DNA from 4 places in the Ottowia sp. VDI28 genome. Region 1 is predicted to be linked to each of the others. Evidence: predicted binding sites of a transcription regulator. Region 1 holds the regulator's gene; each other region holds the start of a gene.
The links. The regulator FNR, encoded in region 1, switches genes on or off when oxygen is low (the NO sensors DNR and NnrR bind a similar motif). The targets are predictions, from matches to a motif close to TTGATNNNNATCAA.
Positions count from the first base shown of each region.

Region 2: cyoA (ubiquinol oxidase subunit II) is a predicted target of FNR. The motif match lies at 1,694-1,707, and genes of this name have one in related genera.
Region 3: WJU18_RS27005 (cation-translocating P-type ATPase) is a predicted target of FNR. The motif match lies at 1,767-1,780, and genes of this name have one in related genera.
Region 4: ccoN (cytochrome-c oxidase, cbb3-type subunit I) is a predicted target of FNR. The motif match lies at 2,297-2,310, and genes of this name have one in related genera.

Region 1 is NZ_CP149820.1:2,925,736-2,929,945, reverse strand. Features, by position in the region: gene WJU18_RS14005 (sulfite exporter TauE/SafE family protein) at 1-28, opposite strand, end outside; partial or broken gene hemN (oxygen-independent coproporphyrinogen III oxidase) at 91-1,472, opposite strand; gene fnr (fumarate/nitrate reduction transcriptional regulator Fnr) at 1,683-2,393, shown strand; gene WJU18_RS13990 (DUF1178 family protein) at 2,455-2,934, opposite strand; gene WJU18_RS13985 (NUDIX domain-containing protein) at 2,938-3,525, opposite strand; gene WJU18_RS13980 (DUF2818 family protein) at 3,606-3,908, opposite strand; gene nuoN (NADH-quinone oxidoreductase subunit NuoN) at 3,934-4,210, opposite strand, start outside.
Region 2 is NZ_CP149820.1:5,809,976-5,814,185, reverse strand. Features, by position in the region: gene WJU18_RS27560 (cysteine hydrolase family protein) at 1-186, shown strand, start outside; gene WJU18_RS27555 (MFS transporter) at 256-1,587, opposite strand; gene cyoA (ubiquinol oxidase subunit II) at 1,824-2,825, shown strand; gene cyoB (cytochrome o ubiquinol oxidase subunit I) at 2,832-4,210, shown strand, end outside.
Region 3 is NZ_CP149820.1:5,692,959-5,697,168, forward strand. Features, by position in the region: partial or broken gene WJU18_RS26995 (VIT1/CCC1 transporter family protein) at 1-121, opposite strand, end outside; gene WJU18_RS27000 (MBL fold metallo-hydrolase RNA specificity domain-containing protein) at 218-1,576, opposite strand; gene WJU18_RS27005 (cation-translocating P-type ATPase) at 1,870-4,210, shown strand, end outside.
Region 4 is NZ_CP149820.1:4,572,899-4,577,108, forward strand. Features, by position in the region: gene WJU18_RS21775 (cbb3-type cytochrome oxidase subunit 3) at 1-69, opposite strand, end outside; gene ccoO (cytochrome-c oxidase, cbb3-type subunit II) at 88-705, opposite strand; gene ccoN (cytochrome-c oxidase, cbb3-type subunit I) at 722-2,158, opposite strand; gene ccoS (cbb3-type cytochrome oxidase assembly protein CcoS) at 2,362-2,499, opposite strand; gene WJU18_RS21795 (heavy metal translocating P-type ATPase) at 2,499-4,210, opposite strand, start outside.

The DNA.
Region 1 (4,210 bases):
AAGCTGTGAGCGCAAGTGACGTCAGCATATGAATGACGACATTCCGGGTGCTACTCCTCGGAACCTGTTTAAAACGTATCTACGAGCTCGTCAGATGATCTTCGAAAAACGCGCCCGCGTGCGATCGGCTTGCAGGTATTTGTCGAACACCATCGCCACACCCCGCACGAAGAACCACCCCATGGGGGTCACCTCAATACCGGAATCAGACAACTCTACCAGCCCCTGCGCCTGCATGCCGCGCAGCACTTCCAGCTCAGCGGCAAAGGTGCGCTTGAAATCGATGAGGTGCGCGATCTCGATAGCCTCGAAGTGCAAGCGTCCCTGGCACATCAGTGCCATGATGATCGAACGCCGGACCAGATCGTCTCGTGAGACAGCTAGACCCCGGGCCACAGGCAGCAACCCATGGTCGAGCGCGTCCTGATACTCTTCCAGTGTCTTGGCGTTCTGGCTGTAGACCGCGCCTATTTTGCCGATGGCTGATACGCCCAGGCCGATCAGGTCGCAGTCAGGCTGAGTGCTATAGCCCTGGAAATTCCGATGCAACCGGCCCTGCCGCTTGGCGACAGCCAGGGAATCGTTCGGCAACGCGAAGTGGTCCATGCCCACATAGATATACCCTGCCGCCTCGAACGCGGCGAGTGCGCGTGCCAGCATCGCCACTTTGTTGCCGGCCCCCGGCAGATCGATCGCAATGATGCGCCGCTGAGGTTTGAAGCGCTCCGGCAGGTGAGCGTACCCGTAAAGAGCGATGCGATCAGGCCGCAATTCGGCCACTTGCGCCAGCGTGCGATCGAAAGATTCGGGGGTTTGCTTGGGCAAGCCGTAGATCAGATCGACGTTGATCGACTCAAAGCCGATACGCCTGGCCGCCGCCACCAGGGAAAACACTTGCTCCGCGGGCTGGATGCGGTGCACCGCCTTCTGCACGTCTGGATCAAAATCCTGCACTCCGAAGGACAAGCGGTTGAAGCCCAGGCGCGCCAGGGTGCGAAGGCGCTCCTCGTCAATGGTCCGGGGATCGATCTCGATCGAGTACTCCCCCCGGGCACTAGATTGAAATTCTGCCGCAGCATGCCCATCAGCCCGCCCAGCTCGCCGTCATTGAAGAACGTAGGCGTGCCGCCGCCCAGATGCAACTGGCTCACGTTGACCCCGTGGCCGATGCGCTGCACGTGCAGATCGACTTCGCGGCTCAAATAACTCAGATAAGGCGCGCTGCGCTCATGGTGCCTGGTAATGATCTTGTTGCAGGCGCAGTAATAACAAAGCGACTCACAGAACGGAATATGCACATAGAGCGAAAGCGGCAGCGTCATGGCCGCGGGGCCATGGCGCCGCTGCTCCAGGGCCTGCACATAGTCAGCCTGGCCAAACGCCTCCACGAACCGGTCCGCCGTGGGGTAGGATGTGTAGCGCGGGCCAGGCACATCGAAACGCTGGAGCAATTCTGGGGTCACAGTAGTCATTCAGGAGATATCCTCGATAGCAGAGTCGATGGTCGCGCAGGAAAGATGAAATTTCCTTGATCCCGATCAAGAGATGGAGGCCATTGCCGCAAGGTTTGCGGTGGATCAATTCGCTGGGCAGCCTACAATGAGTCATCGCTTTACTACCTCGCCGACCACTTCGCCCACCATCTCGCCCTAGTTCGCCCTAGTGCGCACGCCGACACCACAATGACTCCTCAAGCCATCAAAGTAGCCTGCTCCAACTGCAACCTGCGTGAGTTGTGCATGCCCATGGACTTGTCGGGCAGTGATCTCGACAGGTTGGACGAACTCGTAGCCACTCGGCGCAAAATCCGGCGGGGCGCCTCCCTGTTCTCCAATGGAGAACCCTTTTCAGCGCTCTACGCCATACGCACGGGCTTCTTCAAAACCTGCATTGCTTCCGAAGACGGCCGCGATCAGGTCACAGGTTTTCAAATGGCCGGCGAGATCATCGGCCTCGATGGCATCGTGGACGATCACCATACCTGCGATGCCATTGCGCTGGAAGATGCTGAAGTCTGCGTGATGCCGTTCGACCGCATCGAAGAGCTCTCGCGCGAAGTGCCAGCGCTGCAGAGCCATGTGCACAAGATCATGAGCCGCGAAATCGTGCGCGAACACGGTGTGATGCTGCTGCTTGGCAGCATGCGGGCCGAAGAGCGCCTGGCCACCTTTCTGCTGAATCTGGTGCAGCGGCTACACGCACGAGGCTTTTCGCAGTCGGAACTGATTCTCCGCATGACCCGCGAGGAAATTGGGAGCTACCTGGGCCTCAAGCTGGAAACCGTGAGCCGGGCTTTTTCCAAGTTTGCCGAAGACGGCCTGGTGGAAGTCAAGCAGCGGCATGTGCGTATTCTGAACACCCAGGCGCTGCGAGAAGTGATCACGCCGCAATAGGCCAGGCGGTAGGCCGTCGCAAAACGCCGCCGCAATAGGCCTCTAGTCTCGTCAGCCGGCTTTACTGCAACGTATCCTTGAATCCCGGAGGCACGGGCAGCGGCACGACTGCAATGCCCTCATCCAGCAAGGCTTCGGTTTCCTCTGGAGTAGCTTGGCCTCGGATACCCCGCTCGTCCGACTCCCCATAGTGAATCTTGCGAGCTTCTTCCGCGAAGCGCTCGCCCACGTCTTCGGTGTTGGCCATCACGCGGCGCACCATCTGCATCCAGGCGGCCTGCAGTGAAGCTGGCGGCAGTGCAGCCACCGGTTCAGACGCTCCTGCCCCACCCGGCGAGGCTTGGGAGGGTTCAGCGGTCACAGGCGCCCCGGAAGCGCCCAGGTTCAAACGCGGGGCGCTAGGTAGCTTGCTCACCGAGGTATCGCCGCACATGGGGCACGTCAGTAACTGACTGGATACCTGCTGCTGAAAATCGTCTTCCGAAGCGAACCAGCCCTCGAAAACGTGTCCGTGATGGCACTGAAGATCCAATACCTTCATGACTTAAGCTTCCCGCCATTCGAGCGTCCAGGCGCCAGCCAGGACGTTTTGCAGCCACAGCGCGCCGGTCAGGGTCTTGCCATCCGTGATCTGGCCGTTGCGGCACCAGTCAAGAATTTCTTGCGGCGTGGCGCTGAAAACTTCCAGGAACTCCCCCTCATCCAACTGGGACTTGCCCTCTGAGAGGCCGCGGGCAAACCAGATTTCGATGAACTCGGTGGAATATGAAATACCCGGATGTAATCTCCCTGCACGCGCCCATTGGCGAGCGGTGTAACCGGTCTCTTCCCGCAACTCGCGCTGGGCACATACCAGCGGCGCTTCACCTGCATCGAGTTTGCCGGCGGGAAACTCGATCATGACATTCCCCACCGGATAGCGGTATTGGCGCTCCATCAACACGCGCACGCTCCCGTCCTCGGCTTCGATCAGCGGAATGATCATCACCGCGCCCGGATGAACAATGTATTCGCGGTAGGTTTGCGCGCCATCGGGAAGGCGCACCGTGTCCCGCAAAACCTGCAGGAAGCCGCCACGCAGCACTTCTTCGCTACTGACGCGGGTTTCTTGCAGATGGGGATCGGAGCTCATGGAGGGATTATCCTGGAAGCGATGCTGGCAGGTGCATTCTGCTGCCATTCCATTTGCACGGTCTGGCAGGATTTGCAGGATTACCGGCCCCGCCGAAGCAGGTAGCGGTAGACAAAGCCCGGGAACGCCAAAGTCAGAAACAGCGCTCCCGTGATGGCGTAAAACTGCCACCCCTGCGGCGAAATCTGGCCGGCGCTCTGCTCCAACCCCAGACCAATGCCGCCGATAACGAAGTACCAAAATACCAGTTCAGCCAAGCGCCAAGCCAGCGACTTGCCGCCACGGAGCGGATAGACAGACAGCAGGCGCTGGTTCAGAAACGGCAGATTGGCAGCCACAAAAGCCAGCAGGATCAATAGCCAAATGGCAAAGCTCTGGGACATCCTGTTGAGAGACAGCGAGGCTGCCTTACGTTCCCAGCATTTGCACGATGGCCTTGGCGCACAACGTCATCAATGCGCCCGGAACGATACCAAGCACCAGCACCAAAGCACCATTGATCGACAGCAAGGCACGCATGTCGGCGGGTGCCGTAATAGGCGATGCGCTCACCGGCTCATCAAAGTACATAACCTTGATGACGCGCAGGTAGTAGAAAGCCCCCACCAGCGAGATCAGCACGGCAAACACCGCCAAGCCGATATGAAGCGACTGACCGGTGCTGATAAGCGCTTGCAGCACGGAC
Region 2 (4,210 bases), 2.9 Mb from region 1:
CACCTGACTGTTGTGGGCTTTGCCACTGATATGTGCGTGATGCTGACGGCTGCTGACGCGCGTATGGCGGGATATGACGTATGGGTGCCAAGCAATTGCACCGCGGCTGAATCACCAACGCGCAAGGCACATGCGCTCCTTCAACTGAGACGGGCATTCAAGTGCTCCGTCAGTGCTGCAGTGTGACGATGGATCGCCGAGGATAAACTGAATGCATCCCTTGCAAAGGAAGCATTTCAAATCGACGCTTGTTTTTCAATCTCTCTCGGTTTCCAGCTTGCGGTTGAGCAGCAGCGCACCCAGCGTGCAGACAGCGCCGGAGAGCAAGTACACACCCAGGTAAGCCAGCCCGAAATGGGCAGACAATCCCAGTGCCACCACGGGGGCGAAGGCGGCGCCGATCAGCCAGGCGAAATCATTGGTCAGGGCCGCGCCGGTGTAGCGGTACCGTGATGAGAAGTTGGACGTGACGGTTCCCGATGCTTGACCATAGGAGAGGCCCAGCAGCACGAAGCCCACCAGGATGAAGATGTTCTGGCCGACGGTTCCACTGCCGATCAAGGTAGGGGCGAAGCCGCTGAAGACGGCGATCATCAGCGCGAGCGCGCCCAGGGTATTGCGCCGGCCGTAGCGGTCGGCCAGCCAGCCGGAAGCCACGATGGCGCCCGCGCACAGCACGCCGCCCACGATCTGCACGCCCAGGAAGGAAGGGATGGGCTGTTGCGCATACAGCAGGATCCAGGACAGGGGAAACACGGTCACCAGGTGGAACAGCGCGTAGCTGGCCAGCGCGGCAAAAGCGCCGATGATGATGTTGCCACCCTGGTTGGCTACCAGCTCGCCGATGGGTACTGGCTCGAGTTCGCTTTTTTCGAGCAGGTGCTCGTATTCGCGGGTGACCACCAGCCGCAGCCGTGCGAACAGAGCGACGACGTTGATGGCGAAAGCCACGAAGAACGGGTAACGCCAGCCCCAGGCCAGGAATTCATCCAGCGGGAGACTGACGTAGAGATACGCGAACAGCGCACTTGCCAGCACGAAACCGAGGGGCGCGCCGAGCTGGCCCAGCATGGCATACCAGCCCCGCCGTTCGGCGGGGGCGTTCATGGCCAACAGCGAAGGCAGGCCGTCCCAGGAACCACCAAGCGCCATGCCCTGGCCGATGCGAAAGAGGGCGAGCAGGAAGATGGCCGTCGGGCCCAGCGCTTCATAGCCGGGCAGGAAAGCGATGCCGGCAGTACAGGTGCCCAGCAGGAACATCGCCAGCGTGAGTTTGGTGCTGCGGCCCCAGCGCCGCTGCACCATCATGGAGAGCACGGTGCCGAAGGGGCGGGCCACGAAGGCCAACGCGAAGATGGTAAAGGCATACAGCGTGCCGTTCAATGCGCTTTCGCCCGGGAAGAACACCGTCGGGAACACCAGCGCGGAGGCGATGCCGTAGACGAAGAAGTCAAAGTATTCGGAGGCGCGGCCAATCACAACCCCCACCGCGATATCGCCAGGCGCGACATCGTGGCTGCCGGATTCGGCAAGATGCGGCGCGGCAGACGGAAGTGCGTGAGAGTGAGTCGTGTGGATACCGGTCATGGCATTGAAGGGAGTGGTTTCACCGCAGGGGAGCGCTCAAACCGCGCTCCAAGAACGTATACACGTTCTAAGCCCATGCATGGAGTATGCGACAGCCGTTGGGTTCTTGACATAGGACAAAACGTCCAATGTGCTTTTCTCCTAAGGAACGATAAATTTCGAGGCTGACAACTGTACGCACATTTCATATGTGCTGCCGTATCCCCCAGGGGCACGGTTACTCCACTTCGCTTCGTATGCTCACCTCGAACCTGCGCCGCGCATCAGTCCTCGTTGTTCTTACCAGCTTGCTGGCCGGTTGCAGCGATCTGGTTGTGCTCAATCCTTCCGGAGACATCGCTGCCCAGAAAGGGCAATTGATCGTCATTGCCACGATCCTGATGCTGCTGATCGTCGTGCCGGTCATTTTCTTCATTTTTCTGTTTGCCTGGCGCTATCGCCAGGGCGCCAAGCATGCGCAGGACGACTACGCACCCGACTGGGACCACTCCACCCGCCTGGAGTTGCTGATATGGGCAGCTCCGCTGGTGATCATCATCGCCCTGGGGGCGCTGACCTGGATCACCACACACAAGCTCGACCCCTACCGCCCGCTGGACCGCATTTCCGCGACCAAGGCGTTGCCGGAAAACGTCAAGCCGCTGGAGGTCGAGGTGATATCGCTGGATTGGAAGTGGCTATTCCTGCTGCCTGAGCAGGGCATCGCCACGGTGAACGAGCTGGCAGCGCCGGTGAACCGGCCCATCCACTTCAAGCTGACTTCCAGCTCCACCATGAACGCTTTCTACGTGCCCGATCTGGCCGGCATGATCTACACCATGCCCGGCATGCAGACCGAGCTGAACGCGGTGATCAACAAGGCTGGCACTTACAGAGGGATGTCCTCGCACTACAGCGGCGAAGGCTTCTCCGGTATGACCTTCAAGTTCCACGGGCTGAGTGACGAAGATTTCGCGCAGTGGGTGGACCGCGCCAAGGCAGACGGCAAGGTGCTGACGCGCGACGCCTATCTGGCGTTGGCCAAACCCTCGTCACGCGATCCCGTGCAGCGGTTCGCCTCCGTGGAGGCCGGGCTGTACCAGCGCATCATGAATCTTTGCGTGGAAGACGGCCAGATGTGCATGGATGAAATGATGGCCCGCGACGCCCGGCGCAATCACGCCCATCACAGCGGACTTGCGCCGGACAAGCTGGCCGAGCAGGACATCTGCACCACCGATACGCCCATTTTCGAGTAACCCTTCATGTCTGTTGAACACACTTCCGTGCCGGCCCACTGGCTGCTGGGTCGTATCACCTGGGATTCGATCCCCATGGCCCACGAGCCCATCGTGCTCTGGACTTTCCTGGCTTGCGTGCTGGGCGGCGTCGTCCTGCTCGGGCTTCTGACGCGCTACCGCCTCTGGGGGCCGTTGTGGCGCGATTGGTTCTGCAGCATCGATCACAAGAAGATCGGCATCATGTACATGGTGCTGGGCGTGGTCATGCTGCTGCGCGGCTTCTCCGACGCCCTCATGATGCGTCTGCAGCAGGCCATGGCATTTGGCGACAACCTGGGCTATTTGCCGCCGCACCACTACGACCAGATCTTCACGGCACACGGCGTCATCATGATCTTCTTCGTGGCCATGCCGCTGGTCACGGGCCTGATGAACTACCTCGTGCCGCTGCAGATCGGTGCCCGTGATGTGGCCTTTCCTTTCCTGAACAACTTCAGCTTCTGGATGACCACTGCCGGCGCCGTTCTCGTGATGGTGTCGCTGTTCCTGGGCGAGTTCTCCACTTCGGGCTGGCTGGCCCTTTCCAACCTGGGGGCGCAGAACCCCGGGGTGGGGCTTGACTACTACATATGGGCGTTGCAGATCGCGGGGGTGGGCACGACCTTGTCGGGGATCAACCTGATCGTCACCATCATCAAGATGCGCGCGCCCGGCATGAACCTGATGAAGATGCCGGTGTTCACGTGGACGGCACTGTGCACCAACGCACTGATCGTGGCCTCGTTCCCGATCCTGACCGCCGCGCTGGTGCTGATGTCCCTGGACCGCTATGTCGGCACCAACTTCTTCACCAACACGCTGGGCGGCAACCCCATGCTGTACGTGAACCTGATCTGGATCTGGGGTCACCCCGAGGTCTACATCCTGATCCTGCCCTGCTTCGGCATCTTCTCGGAAATCGTGGCGACTTTCAGCCGCAAGCGCCTGTTCGGCTACGCCTCCATGGTGTATGCCACCGTCTGTATCACGATCCTGTCGTACCTGGTGTGGCTGCACCACTTCTTCACCATGGGGTCGGGGGCGAGTGTCAACTCGTTCTTCGGGATCACCACGATGATCATCTCGATCCCGACCGGTGCCAAGATCTTCAACTGGCTGTTCACCATGTACCGCGGCCGCATCCGCTTCGAAGTGCCCATGCTGTGGGTGATGGGCGCGTTGCCTACCTTCGCCATTGGCGGCTTGACGGGGGTGCTGCTGGCTGTGCCGCCCGCCGACTTCGTGCTGCACAACAGCCTGTTCCTGATTGCTCACTTCCACAACGTCATCATCGGCGGCGTGGTGTATGGCGCGTTTGCCGGCATTACGTACTGGTTTCCCAAGGCGTTCGGCTACAAGCTGGA
Region 3 (4,210 bases), 2.8 Mb from region 1:
CTATTCTCGCGGCCAGGATGCCCGGCAGCGCCAGAAAGAAAATGGCGGTGACAACCGTCCATGAGAGCAAGGATGGCCTCGGTGCCAGCATCACGACGCCGAGTGGCAGAACCGCGCCGACGGCAAAGCTGGCTCAAGGATGCCGCACCTTGTGCGCGCATCATGCAGCGTATCGATGGGAACGGTGCCACCTTGCAACCACCGGTCAGTCGCGCGCTCACAACTCGAACTCCTGGCCTTGCAGCGGCACGGTGGCCTGCCAGCCGAGTTCGCGCAGGACGCGCTCACGCAAGCCCTCAGAGGCCTCGGGTTCGCCATGCACGATGAAGACCCGCTTGGGCGCTTGAGCAAAGCCCGACAGCCATTGCAGCAGTTCGTCGCTGTCCGCATGCGCGGACAGCATTGGCAGCTCGGCAACTTCGGCGTTGACGGGAATCCACTGACCAAACATTTTCACCTCGCGTGCGCCTTGGAGCAGCTTGCGTCCCCGGGTGCCCGCAGCCTGGAAGCCAGAGAAGAGCAAGGTGTTGCGGTGATCCGGCGCGAAGGCGGCAATGTGGTGCAGCACGCGGCCACCGGTCGCCATGCCGCTGGCCGAGAGAATGACCTTGGGGTACCGATTGGACGACAATGCCTTGGACTCTTCGACGTCACGCACATAGGTGACAGCTGCGCAGGCCTGCTCGAAGTCGCTCTCCGCGAGCTTGTGCTCGCCCTTGTACCGGTACAGCAATTCGGTCGCGTTGGTAGCCATCGGACTGTCCAGGTACACAGGGACATTGCGCAGGCCACCTTGCTGGCGCAGCAGCCACAGATCATGGATCAAGGACTGGGCACGGCCGACGGCGAACGCGGGCACCACAATCGTACCGCCGCGTTGCACCGTGCGGGCGATCACGTTACCCAGCGCCTTGACCGCGTCCGACCGGTCATGGCGGCGATCGCCGTAGGTGGATTCAATCACGACATAGTCGGCTGATGGCACCGCTTCGGGATCGTGCATGACGCGGTCGCCGTAACGGCCCAAGTCTCCCGAGAAGACAATTCGCCGGCCGCCGACGTCGATCTGCGCGGTAGTGGCGCCCAGGATGTGACCCGCGCGGCGCAACACGAGCCTGGCCCCGCCGGGCAGTTCGACCTCGCTGTGGGTCGCGACCGGCTGGAAGTGCTTGAGCGCACGTTCGACGTCGGGCACGGTGTACAGCGGCAAGGCCGGCTTGTGTTTGGAAAAGCCTTTGCGGTTAGCGAAGTCAGCGTCTTTCTCTTGGAGCCAGGCACTATCGAGAAGGATCAACTCAGCCACGTCCCTTGTGGCCCGCGTGCAGAAGATCTTTCCCCGAAACCCGTCCAGAATCAGCCGAGGCAGGTAGCCACAATGGTCGAGGTGGGCATGGGTCAAGACCACCGCATCAATGTCACCCGGTGACACCGGCAGACGTTGCCAGTTGAGTTCTCGCAGATTCTTCAGCCCCTGGAACAGGCCACAGTCGATGAGGATGCGTGTGTCGCCACAGGTGAGCAGGTGCTTGGAGCCGGTGACGGTGCCGGCTCCGCCCAGGCTGGTCAATGAAAACATGGATTTCTTTCTCTGTTGGATAACCCAGGAGGTCTGGAATATCTGGGGTCGTTGCGTGACATCAGAAAGAGGGAATGCCACTAATGCCCAGTTGGGGCCAGCATGATCTCGGTGGGCATGTCGGCGTCCACTCGAAAATGGGGCCGCAGAACTCTCCCGATGATCTTGGGCCTGCACCGGGGGAGGTGATTTGCTTTAAATCAATTTTCTCCGAGATACCCGCCAGTGGGTCGGTATCGTAGGTAGCATGAGCTGCAAGCCATGCCGAGACAGTGCAAATCCGGCCCTGACCTATGACAGACAAACTCCCAGCCGCCATTCAGGATCGACCCGGTTTGAGCGGCACCGAGGCCGCTGAACGTCTGGCGCGCGACGGCCCGAACCAATTGCCGGGCAGCACACCCAAATCCACGGCCGCCATTGTGCGCGAGGTGCTCACGGAGCCCATGTTTCTGATGCTGTTGGCTGCGGGCGGCATTTACCTGGCGCTGGGTGACAAGGGCGAGGCCCTGTTTCTGCTCAGCTTCGTCTTCGTGGTGATCGGCATCACGCTGGTGCAGGAGCGCCGCACGCAGCGCGCACTGGAGTCGCTGCGGGATCTGTCGGCGCCGCGCGCGCTGGTCGTGCGCGACGGGACAGAACAGCGCATCGCCGGGCGTGACGTGGTGTGCGGCGACCTGCTCGTGCTGCACGAGGGCGACCGTATCGCCGCCGATGCTCAATTGCTGGACGGCCAACTGGAGGTGGACGAGTCTCTGCTAACTGGTGAGTCCGTGCCCGTGGCCAAGCTGCCTGTGCAGCCGCCCGGCGACGGTAGCGGCGGACTCCTGTACGCCAGTACGGTGGTCACGCGTGGCGTGGGCCTGGCCCGGGTGCACGCCACGGCGGGCCATACGGCCGTGGGCCGCATTGGCGCCGATCTGGCCACGACTACGCCGCCGCCGTCGCCACTGCAGCAGCGTTCGCGCCGTCTGGTCCGTGCGCTGGGCACGCTGGCGCTCGTTCTGGCCGCTGCCCAGGTCCTGCTGGGCTGGTGGTGGAACGGCCGCCCGCTGCTCGACAGCCTGCTGTCGGGCATCGCCCTGGCCATGGCACTGCTGCCCGAGGAGATTCCGGTCATCCTCACCGTGTTCCTGGCGCTGGGCGCCTGGCGCATCGCGCGTCTGCAGGTGCTTACGCGGCGCATCACCGCCGTCGAAACCTTGGGCGCCATTACCGTGCTGGCAGTGGACAAGACCGGCACGCTGACCCAGAACCGCATGGCTGTGGCCGGGCTGGCAACGCCTGCGCGGCACTGGCGCGCCGAAGGGGCCGGCGAGCTGCCCGAGGATTTCCACCCGCTGGTGGAATGGGCCATGCTGGCCACCCCGGGTGACCCGTTCGATCCCATGGAAAAGGCCATCCAGCAGTTCGGCCACGGCTGGCTGCAGGGTACGGAGCATGTGCACGACGGGCGCGAGCCGGTGTTCGAGTACGCCCTTTCGGGCGAGATCCTGGCCATGACGCGCGTGTACGCCAGCACCGCGCCCGAGCGGCACCTGCTGGCCACCAAGGGCGCGCCCGAGGCCGTGGCCGACCTGTGCCACCTGGACGAGGGGCGCCGCGCCGCCATCCGGGCCCAGGTCGAGGCCCTGGCCGAAGACGGCCTGCGCGTGCTGGGCGTGGCGCGAGGGCATTGGGCGGGGGCGCCCGGCCAGGCACAGGGCTGGCCCGCCAGCCAGCACGATTTCGACTTTGAATTTCTGGGCCTGCTGGCGCTGGCCGACCCGCCACGCCCCGAAGTGCCTGAAGCCCTGGCCGAATGCCGCGCCGCTGGTGTGCGCGTGGTGATGATGACGGGCGACCACCCGGCCACGGCGCGCGCCATCGCGCGGCAGGTGGGCCTGTCCGAACGCCCCGAGGTGCTGACCGGCGACGAACTGCAAACCCTGGACGATGCCACGCTGCGCGAGCGCCTGCGCCGCGTGGACCTGTGCGCGCGCCTCAAGCCCGCGCACAAGCTGCGCCTGGTGCAACTGCTGCGCGCCGACGGGCAGGTGGTGGCCATGACGGGCGACGGTGTGAACGACGCCTCCGCGCTCAAGGCCGCCGACGTGGGCATCGCCATGGGCGAGCGCGGCACTGACGTGGCACGCGAGGCGGCGGCGCTGGTGCTGCTCAAGGACAGCTTCGCGCACATCGTCGCCGCCATCCGCCAGGGCCGGCGCATCGACGACAACGTGCGCAAGGCCACGCGCTTCGTGTTCGCTGTGCACATGCCGATCGTCGCGCTGGCGCTGGTGCCCACCTTGCTTCACTGGCCCGCCCTGCTGTTGCCGGTGCATATCGTGCTGCTGGAACTGCTGATCGACCCCGCCTGCTCCATTGTGTTCGAGGCCGAACCCGAGGCAGCCGACATCATGGAGCGCCCGCCACGGCCGCTGACGGATTCACCGTTTGCACTGCATGCGCTGTGGCTGCCGCTGCTGCAGGGCTTAGGAATCGCCGCCTTGCTGCTGGACGCCCAGGCTTGGCTGCAAGTCCTGGGCTGGGACTTGAGCCAGAGCCGCAGCGTCGTGTTTGGCGCACTCGTGCTGTGCGCGCTGATGCTGATCCTGGCACACCGCGACCCCATGCATCCGTTGTGGCGCCGCC
Region 4 (4,210 bases), 1.6 Mb from region 1:
GGCCACGATGCCGATGAAAACGACCAGCGCCACGACCGTCACGATGCTGCGCAGACTGTTGATGTCCATGATGGGTCTCTCGAAAAATCATTTACGGTGGATGCCCATGCCTTGCAGATAGGCGATCACGGCGTCGAGTTCGGTCTTGCCCTTGAGCTCCGCTGGTGCTTTGGCGATTTCCTCGTCCGTATAGGGCGCACCCAGTGCGCGCAGCCCCTTCATATGGGTCTGGATCGAGTCCGCATCAGCGGCATTCTTCTCAAGCCAGGGGTAAGCCGGCATGTTCGATTCAGGCACCACATCGCGCGGGTTGTGCAAGTGGGCACGATGCCAGTCATCGCTGTAGCGTCCGCCTACGCGCGCCAGATCCGGGCCGGTGCGCTTGCTGCCCCACAGGTGGGGGTTGTCGTAGACAAACTCGCCCGCCACCGAGTAGGGGCCATAGCGCAGTGCTTCGGCGCGGAAGGGGCGGATCATCTGTGAATGGCAGTTGGCGCAGCCTTCGCGGATGTAGACATCCCGCCCCACCACTTGCAGGGCCGTGTAGGGCTTCAGGCCTTCAATGGGCTGCGTGGTCGATTTCTGGAAGAACAGCGGCACGATTTCGACGAGGCCGCCGATGGAGACCACGATCAGGATCAGCACGATCATGAGAAAGTTGTTGGTCTCGATCTTGGCGTGGCCGGAGATTTTTTCTTGAGCCATGTGTATTCCTTCCAATTCAGGCGTGCGCAGCAGCAGTCGGGATCGGCACCGGTACGGCGCGCCCGGCAGTTGCCGTCTTGATCGTGTTCCACAACATGATCACCATGCCGCCCAGGTAGAGTAGGCCGCCCAGCAGGCGCAGCACATAGAACGGGTAGGTCGCTTTCACGGACTCCACGAAGGTGTAGGTGAGCGTGCCGTCGGCGTTGACCGCGCGCCACATCAGGCCCTGCATCACGCCGGCAATCCACATGGCGGCGATGTAGACCACGATGCCGATGGTGGCGATCCAGAAGTGCGCCTCGATCGCCTTGGTGCTGTACATCTGGGTGCGGCCGAACAGGCGCGGGATCATGTAGTAGAGCGAACCCATGGTGATCAGGCCCACCCAGCCGAGCGCGCCGGAGTGCACGTGGCCGACAGTCCAGTCGGTGTAGTGGCTGAGGGCGTTGACGGTCTTGATCGACATCATCGGGCCCTCGAAGGTGGACATGCCGTAGAACGACAGCGCCACGATCAGGAAACGCAGGATCGGATCCTCGCGGAGCTTGTGCCAGGCGCCCGAGAGCGTCATGATGCCGTTGATCATGCCGCCCCAGCTGGGCGCCAGCAGGATCAGCGAGAACACCATGCCTACGCTCTGTGCCCAGTCAGGCAGCGCGGTGTAGTGCAGGTGGTGCGGGCCGGCCCACATGTAGGTGAAGATGAGCGCCCAGAAGTGCACGATGGACAGCCGGTAGCTGTACACCGGGCGGCCCGCCTGCTTGGGGATGTAGTAGTACATCATGCCCAGGAAGCCCGCGGTCAGGAAGAAGCCCACGGCGTTGTGGCCGTACCACCACTGCACCATGGCGTCCTGCACGCCGGCATAGGCGGAATAGGATTTCATGAAGCCCACCGGCAACGCGGCGCTGTTGACGATGTGCAGCAGCGCGATGGCCAGGATGAAGCCGCCATAGAACCAGTTGGCCACGTAGATGTGCTTGACCTTGCGCGTGCCCACGGTACCGAAGAACACCACCGCATAGGCCACCCACACGACAGCGATCAGGATGTCGATGGGCCACTCGAGTTCGGCGTATTCCTTGCTGCTGGTATAGCCGAGCGGCAAGGTAATGACGGCCAGCACGATGACCAGTTGCCACCCCCAGAAAGTAAAGGCAGCCAGCTTGTCGGAGAACAGCCGCACCTGGCAGGTGCGCTGCACCACGTAGTAGGACGTGGCCATCAGGCCGCTGCCGCCAAAGGCGAAGATCACCGCATTGGTATGAAGCGGCCTGAGCCGGCCGTAACTGAGCCACGGGATGCCCAGATTCAGCTCGGGCCAGGCCAGTTGGGCGGCAATGATCACCCCCACCAGCATGCCAATCACGCCCCACACCACCGTCATGATGGTTAACTGTCTGACCACTTTGTCGTTGTAGACCGTGGCTTGCTTATTGGCGAATGTCATTTCGACCTCTTCCTGTTAAATGCCCCCAGGGTCAAGCCTTGCTTGACCCGCCCCCCTCCGGGGGTCAAGAAAACCGGGGGCAACCCGGCGTTTTCCTGAGAATCATGAACAGTGTCCGCGAGTGGCCCATGTTTTCACTTGATGTGAATCAAGTCAATGCCGGATAAGGAGCGATGCGGTGAAGCCACTTGTCCGGCATGGCGTCAGTCATGCTCGAAGATGCGCTCGCCCTCGCGCTCGATATCGTCAAATTGGCCACGATAGATGGCCCACCACAAGGCGCCGAGGATGAAAAAAACCAACACCACGGAAAGCGGTATCAGCAAATAGAGAATGTCCATCAGTTCTCCTCTGGAACCGGCATGGCAGCCGGTGTCTCTGCCGACATGGCTGACGACAGGCGCAGTGCATTGAGCACCACGAGAAGCGAGCTCGCCGCCATGCCGAGGCCAGCCAACCAAGGGGGCATCCAGCCGGCGATGGCCAATGGCACACCGATCGCGTTGTAGGCTGCCGCCCAAGCCAGATTCTGCCGCACGATCCGCATCGTGTGGCGGGCACGGCCCACGGCGGCCGGAATCAGGCAGAGCCGCTCACCCAGCACCACGAAATCAGACTGCGCCCGGGCCAGCGGCACCGAACGCCCGAAAGCAAATGAAATATGCGCCCCTGCCAGGACCGGGCCATCATTCAAGCCATCCCCTACCATGGCAACCGTTGCACCGCCTTGCTGCGCCAGTTGCATGGCAGCCAGCTTGTCGGCGGGCGTACAGCCGCCGCGGGTATCTTCGATACCCGCCAGTTTCCCCAGGCGCGCAGCGGCTTCCGGCCGATCACCCGAGAGGAGCCGCACGCCAACCCCCTGCGCCAGCAAGGCCGCCACGGCCTGCCTGGCATCAGGCTGCAGATCTTCCTGCCACTCAAAGCTGGCAAGCCACCCGCTTTCATCACTCAAATGAGAGGCCAAGCCTTCATTCATAGTTGCAGGGGCGCCACAGAACAAGGCAGAGCCCAACTTCACGTGCTGCGGCGCCGCATCCGCCGCGGACACGAGCGCACATACACCCTGCCCGGCCAACTCTTCTTGCTCGCTGATCCGCCAACCCTCCGGCACCAACCCGGCCTGCTCGGCCTCGGCCACCAGAGCCCGCGAAACAGGATGCAAGCTGCCCCGGGCCAGCGCAGCCCCAAGAGCCAGCGCCCGCTCGCGCGTCACGCCTTCGCGCAGCCGAACGTGTTCCAGCACGAAGGCGTCACGCGTAAGGGTGCCCGTCTTGTCGAACACCACGGTATCGACGCCGGCCAACACTTCCAGCGCCTCCAGCCGGCGCACCAGCACGCCGCTTCGGGCCAGGCTGCCGGCGCTGGCCAGCATGGCGGCTGGCGTGGCCAGCGACAGCGCGCAGGGACATGTCACCACCAGAATCGAGACCGCGATCATCAGCGCATGGCCTGGATCGCTAGGCCACCACCAGGCGCACGCCAGGCCGGCAGCCAACAGCACGAATATCAGGAATGGCTTGGCCAGCCGATCGGCCAGTTGAGCAATACGCGGCTTGCTGCTGGACGCCTGCTCCATCAGCGCGACGATCTGTGCGTAGCGGGTATCGGCTCCGACCTGCGTCACCTGCACCTCAACCGCCGCGGTCAGGTTGTGGCTGCCCGCGATCACCTGCGCACCCACGCCTCGGGCCAGCGGCGTGGACTCTCCCGTGAGCAAGGCTTCGTCGGCCATGGTGCCGCCGCGCAGCACGACCCCATCAGCCGGGAACACCTCGCCCGGCAGCACACGGACCACGTCACCCACCCGCACCCGCCGTGCCGCCACGCGCTCCCACGAGCCATCGGCGGACAGCCGCTCCACACTCTCAGGCAGGCGGTGCATCAACGCCTCCAGCGCACCAGCGGTGCGGTCGCGCAGGCGCAGCTCCAACCAGCGCCCGGTCAGCAGGAAAAACACGAACATGGTCAGCGAGTCGAAATACACCTCGCGCCCGAACACCCCCTGGGGCTCGAAGGTACCCAGCATGCTGACGGCGAATGTGATGACCA